Linked DNA regions of Trichocoleus sp. FACHB-46. The protein of the gene in region 2 interacts with the protein of the main gene of each other region in a pairwise test. Links are inferred from orthologs where the notes say so. Each region holds a gene or a part of one and is shown on either strand. Other genes may lie near its edges.

What was found.
Region 1: the proteins of crtE (region 2) and purT interact in binary tests that used the Escherichia coli proteins (3 or more experiments, as listed by UniProt). The link is inferred for Trichocoleus sp. FACHB-46 from one-to-one orthologs.

The regions. Positions count from the first base shown.
Region 1 is NZ_JACJOD010000008.1:19,279-22,553, forward strand. The notes cover bases 178-3,129. They hold purT (formate-dependent phosphoribosylglycinamide formyltransferase), read right to left. Parts: upstream 2,290-3,129; coding sequence 1,066-2,289; downstream 178-1,065. Other genes in these bases: H6F72_RS04870 (sugar ABC transporter substrate-binding protein), read right to left, coding at 178-1,007; pilM (type IV pilus assembly protein PilM), read left to right, coding at 2,985-3,129. Outside these bases: more of H6F72_RS04870, read right to left, coding at 1-177; more of pilM, read left to right, coding at 3,130-3,275. UniProt on the Escherichia coli protein: Involved in the de novo purine biosynthesis. Catalyzes the transfer of formate to 5-phospho-ribosyl-glycinamide (GAR), producing 5-phospho-ribosyl-N-formylglycinamide (FGAR). Formate is provided by PurU via hydrolysis of 10-formyl-tetrahydrofolate.
Region 2 is NZ_JACJOD010000031.1:15,466-18,664, forward strand. What follows is about bases 237-3,112. They hold crtE (geranylgeranyl diphosphate synthase CrtE), read right to left. Parts: upstream 2,200-3,112; coding sequence 1,273-2,199; downstream 237-1,272. Other genes in these bases: H6F72_RS18190 (hypothetical protein), read left to right, coding at 237-662; H6F72_RS18195 (divergent PAP2 family protein), read right to left, coding at 705-1,172; folD (bifunctional methylenetetrahydrofolate dehydrogenase/methenyltetrahydrofolate cyclohydrolase FolD), read right to left, coding at 2,289-3,112. Outside these bases: more of H6F72_RS18190, read left to right, coding at 18-236; more of folD, read right to left, coding at 3,113-3,182.

The DNA.
Region 1 (3,275 bases), on a different replicon or contig from region 2:
TCATTGTTGGTGACATACAACGCAAACTTCACGGCTGCGTCAGGATGCTGAGTATCGCGAGGAACGACTAAATTCATCACAGCCACATTTTTCTTGCCAGTGTCCCCGGTGATTTGCGGAGCAGAGGCAGAAGCTTGAGCCACAGCAGGAGCATTTTTAGCGATCGTATTCAGGAATTCTGGACCAGAAGCCAAGATGGCAGTTTCACCTTGCTGATACAAGTCGATCGCGTGGCGGTGTCCTTGGGTCAGCACTTCACGAGGCAAAGCCCCGTTCTTGTACAGATCCACCCAATATTGGAAAGCAGCCTTGCCTTGAGGCGTATTAAAGGCGGCTTTACCTTGCTCATCAACTAACTGAACCCCCATCTGCACAAACGACTCCATCACCTCGCCAGAGTCTTCTGGGACCACCGTGGCAAAAAAGGCGTACTTGCCTGTTTTGTCTTTGATTTGTTTAGCGACTGTAGCTAGTTCAGCGTAGGTGGTCGGTGGCTGGCTCACTCCTGCTTGCTTCAACAAATCGGTGTTGTAGATCGCAACTCGCGTCGTTAAATACCAAGGAATCCCAAAGCTTTGATTATTCAGCGTGCTGGCTTTCCAAATATTGGGGAGGTACTGCTGGCGCACTTCGGCGGGAATTTTTTCATCCAAGTTTAACCAGGCATCGCGAGCTGCAAGCTGAGAGGCAAAGCCCGGATTTAGGTTGACTACATCGGGGGCAGTTTTGGCGGAGACAGCGGTGAGAATCTTGCTCTCCATCGCCGTCCAAGGCACATCCACCCAGCGCACTTTGATATCAGGATTTTCCGTTTCAAACTTACCAATCAGTTGGTTGAAATAGTCGGTAAATTGAGGCTGCAACTGCATGGTCCAGAACTCAATTTCTTGCTTAACCCCGGCAGTTTGGTTGTTTCCAGAGTTGGAAGGGCCTGTGCCACAACTCACTAGCCAACTCAAAAGCAAGCCCAGCAAGGCAAAAATGCCAAATTGTCTCCAGCGTCTCATTCTCATAATTTCATAACGGTCGAGTATTGCCCAATCTACTGCTTCAAAGTAGCCACTACTACACCACAACTTTGACGGCAGCCGCACAAGCTTTGGCTCGTTCTCTGGCTTCGTCGGTTGTGGCTCCTAAAGCCAAAGCAACGCCCATGCGTCGTTTCTGGTGACACGAAGGTTTACCAAAAATGCGAACTTTGCTCGTGGGGACTTGCAAGGCAAGATCAATGCCTTCATAGCGGGGGTTGTCTCCCGTCTCGGACGCTAAAATCACTGCCGAAGCTCCGGGCCGAATCAACTCAATCTCACCAATCGGTAGCCCAGCGATCGCCCGCACATGCAGCTCAAACTCCGACATATTTTGGCTAATCATCGTCACCATCCCTGTGTCGTGGGGGCGAGGGCTGACCTCACTGAAGTAAACCGTTTGCGCTCCTGCCGGATCACCTTGAATAAACAGCTCCACACCAAAAATGCCCCAACCACCTAAAGCTTCGGTGATTTGACGACCGATGGCGTGACATTGCTCTAGCGTGTCTGGGTTCAGCGGGCAAGGTTGCCAAGATTCCCGGTAATCACCATCGACTTGAATGTGTCCGATTGGAGGACAAAAGTGAGTCCCATCTATAGCCCGCACCGTCAGCAAGGTAATTTCCGTATGAAACTCGACAAACCCTTCGACAATGATGCGGCGATTCTGGGCGCGTCCCCCCGACTGCGCGTATTGCCAAGCAGCATCAATTTCAGCCTCAGTTCGGACAATACTCTGCCCCTTTCCCGAAGAACTCATGACAGGCTTGACGACACAAGGCAGTCCCAGTTCCGCGATCGCTTGCCGATATTCTGCCTCGCTATCGGCAAAACGGTAAGGCGAAGTCTTCAAGCCTAACTCTTCCGCTGCTAGCCGCCGAATGCCTTCGCGATTCATGGTTAAGTTGGTTGCCCGTGCGGTAGGAATCACCCGCCAGCCTTCTTGCTCTAGCTCTACTAGGGTAGCGGTGGCGATCGCTTCCACTTCTGGCACAATCCAATCCGGTTCTTCGCGCTCAATTAAGTGCCGCAGCTTGGGGCCATCTAACATATCCACTTCATAGGATCGATGCGCTACTTGCATCGCGGGAGCGTGGGCATAGAAATCAACTGCAATGACTTCCAACCCCAGCCGCATCGCTTCGATCGCAACTTCCTTGCCCAACTCTCCAGAGCCTAGCAGCATGAGGCGTCGCCCACTAGAGGTTAAGGGAGTTCCCCAAACTTGGCTTTCCTGGCGTGATGGCACAGCATTCATAATTTAACCGTCTGTATTTTTCTCTTTTTTATATATACTTTCATGCATCCCGTTCTAACAGACGGGTGCTCAGGGGTCGCTCTACGCTTTTTCGCTGCTTACACAGCTCAAAAGGACATTGTCTAGCTTGGCGGGAACAATTAACCATAAGACAGCCATCACTTAGTGGTTTGCTAAAGAGGAAAATACCTATTCGGTTGATGGGTTATCCTCAAATCGTGATGGGTTGATCAGCCGGATGAATCCTATTCCATCAGTACGAGTTAACTCAATTTTTGAAGAGGTGTACGCAATTTTCACAATTGTGTGTAATATCGCTGGTAAGTTGAGTTGGATTGAGATCAACGCAAGCGAACTGTCCCCTTGCTTGGTTCCCCAAAAAAACCAAACTTTTGGAAAGTTCAAAACGAGCTTATTGGGGATGAAAGCCAAAAACATTAGGAGAAAAAAACAGCCGTTTTCTTTTCTTTAGTGAATGGTGTTGCTGTAAATGATGTTTTCACCCGAAGACGCAACCAGCAATCTAGGAGCAGTTCACTCTTTGTTGATGATATTTTTTAAGGTTTGTATCCTTCTAAGCAGCATGGTAATTCTGCAATAAATTGGTTACCATACATCGGCATCCATCTCACTACAGCCCTTGTCTCTGGCCTCACCCAACTAACTAAACTGATACGACTGAGTGGATAAATGCTGTGGTTAACACATTGAAAGGTCTATTTTCAAAGCGTACGAAAGGGGTTGGTATAGAGATCACCCCCGAACGAATTAACATTGCCCAAGTGCGGAAGCAGGGACAGGCATTCAAACTAGTCACGCTGTCATCTGTAGAGGTGCCAGAGGGTATATTTCAGGAGGGCCAAATTGCTGACCCGACTGCGATGGCTGGCTTGATTCAATCCGCCTTGGCTGAAAATAAAATTAAAGTAAAGCGTGCAGCAACAGCGATCCCGGCGCGAGAAGCAGTCACCCGATTGATCCCAGTT
Region 2 (3,199 bases):
CGATCCTGCTAGCTGCTATGGAAGTAGTGGTTGGAGGCGGTGCGATCGCTCAGACTCGCTACTCAGCATGCCAACCCCCTAATGCCGCAGAGTATCTTCTCTTAGTGCCTGGCTCCGCAGCAGACAAACAAACCCAGTTAAAGCGAGTTTTGCCTGCTACAGCTGATTTGACAGTTTGCAATTACCAGAACCAAGTGGTCACTCGTGTGAGTGGGTTTAGTAGCTTGGGCATTGCTAATGCTTGGGCACAGTATCTTAAGGAAGTAAACGGCTTCGATGCGACTGTTGCCCGTCCTGCTGAAGCTCAAGCAACAAGACCTCCAGCACCTGAAATTCAACTACAGCCAACAAGTCCGAATTTAGCAAATCCAAATCCCAATAATTCAGCTTACAGTCCCCGACCCTTAGGGACAGGTTATGCAGTTTTAGTTGATTATTTCGATCAACCGGAAATTGCTGCTCAAGTCCGACAGCTACTGAGCCAGGATGTGGGCTTGGTTTCTTATGGGCAAAAACCTTATTTATTAGCAGGCTATACCACCAACCAAACGACTGCAAACGCTACGCTACAAACTTTGAGCGATCGCGGTTTTTGGGTCATGTTGGTAGATAGCCGTCGGGTTGTCTTGCTCAAACCTACAGTTATGATTTCAGCGGAATAGGTCAGGGTAGCGAGCGACTAAACCATGCGCTCACACCCACTCCTATACGCCTCGACCTAACATCGGTACGGCAAACCAAGAAATCGCGACGCCCAGCGCTGAACCCACGAAAACTTGCACAGGAGTATGGCCTAACAACTCTTTCAAGCGGGCTTCTGTAAACTCGTATTGTTCGTGCAGGACTTCATCAATAATTTGATTCAAAATCCGCGCTTGTTTACCCGCAGCTTGGCGCACACCAGCCGCGTCGTACATCACAATAATGGCGAAGATAAAGGCGATCGCAAACTCTGGTGTAGCCCAGCCTACGATTTGGCCTACGCCAGTTGCCAGAGCTGAAACTAGAGCAGAGTGGGCACTAGGCATACCGCCCGTCTCTACAAGAGCGCGAATATTTAACTTGCGATTTTTGGCAAGTTCAACGATCACTTTTAAGACCTGAGCTACAAGACAAGACACAAGCGCAACGATCAGCACCCGGTTGTCTAGGATGTCGGCAAAGTCCTGCATGTTGGTTTGCTTGGGTTAGAGAACGTCGATCAGATTTTGGATGTTGGATTTTAGATTTAGCACTAGAAAATCTAAAATCCAAAATACGGCAACAAGAGGCTTAATGGGTACGAGCAGTGATGAAGTCTGCGATCGCCATCAGTGGTTGAGCTTTGGCACCGTAGGTAGCCAACTCTGCTTTGGCCGATTCCACCAGTCGCTGAGCTTGGTTTCTAGATTCTTCAATTCCCCAAAAGCTGGGATATGTGGCTTTTTGAGCTTGGAGATCCTTGCCTGCGGTTTTACCCAACTCTTCCTGGGTCGCCGTGATATCCAACACATCATCGACGATCTGGAAAGCTAAACCGATGTTTTGGGCGTAGCAAGACAGCCGTTGCAGATCGGCCTCTGCGGCTCCTGCTAGCAAAGCCCCGGAAATGACAGATGCCTCTAGTAAAGCGGCAGTCTTATGGTTGTGAATGAAATTGAGAGTTTCCAGAGAGACATCAGAGCGTCCTTCGGACTCTAGATCTACGACTTGGCCTCCCACTAATCCAGCCGCCCCGACCGCTCGACCTAAACGAGCAATTACTTTGAGAACCTGTTCAGCGGGGACATTGCGAGTTTGAGTGGCAATAAATTCAAAGGCATAGGCAAGAAGTCCGTCACCTGCCAAGATCGCAATGTCTTCACCGTAAACTTTGTGGTTGGTCAACTTACCCCGTCGATAATCATCGTTATCCATTGCGGGGAGGTCATCGTGGATCAGGGACATGGTGTGCACCATTTCCAAGGCGCAGGCGGTTGGCATTGCCATGTCTGCTGTGCCGCCGAGCAAGGTGCAAGTCGCTAGACACAAAATCGGGCGTAAGCGCTTTCCTCCTGCCATCAAGGAGTAACGCATGGCCTCATAAATCTTTTCAGGGTAAACGACCTCAATAGAATGGTCGAGTGCTGCTTCAACCTGAACTTGCCATTCGCTCAGATAGGCTGATAGATCAAAAGGGGATTGCGGTTGGGACAAATGTGTTTCATCAGTCAAGACCATCCCTAGCTCTCTCCTACTCGTCATCTCAGGTTTTCTTCATCACAACTGGTTAGATTGCTAAAGGCTGCGCCATTCAGCTTCTATACATTCTACGGGGCTTGTTGCACGCCTTGATGACGTTGGATATAACTCCACACAGTATTTTGCAGTAACATGGCCACAGTCATGGGACCAACCCCACCCGGAACGGGGGTAATGGCACTGGCAACGGTCTTAACCGAGTCAAAGTGGACATCTCCGACTAAGCGGCTCTTGCCCTCAGCATTGGTGACGCGGTTAATCCCCACATCAATCACGACGGCTCCTGGCTTCACCATGTTAGCCGTAATCATTTCTGGACGACCGACCGCAGCGACGACAATATCGGCATTGCGAATCACTGAAGCGAGATCTGGCGTTTTGGAGTGGGCGATCGCGACTGTGGCATCGGCTTCGAGTAGCATCAGCGCGATTGGTTTGCCGACCAAAATACTGCGACCAATTACTACGGCATGTTTGCCTTTGGGATCGATTTGATATTCTTTCAACAGCTCCATCACACCCGCAGGTGTGCAACTGCGAAGCCCTGGCTCACTCCGAACCAAGCGACCCAAGTTGACTGGATGCAAGCCATCGGCATCTTTGTCAGGGTCGAGTTGGTTCAGCAGCGCCACACCATCCAAATGCTCTGGCAGGGGTAGCTGAATCAGAATGCCATCCACTCGCTCATCGTGGTTTAGTGCTTGAATGATTTGCTCTAGCTCTGCTTGGGTCGTAGTCGCAGGTAAATGCTGGCCAAAAGAAGCCATGCCTACATTTGTGCAAGCTTTTTCTTTGCCTCGCACATAGGCAGCACTGGCAGGGTTGTCGCCCACCATCAGCACTGCTAAACCTGGAGGGCGACCGTACTGAGCTTGAAGCGACTGAATTTGTTGAGCCAGCTCTGCTTGAATTTTTTGAGCGAGAGCTTTACCGTCGATGAGTTGAGCGCCGTGAGATTGCATCAAAGTTTAAGAAACAT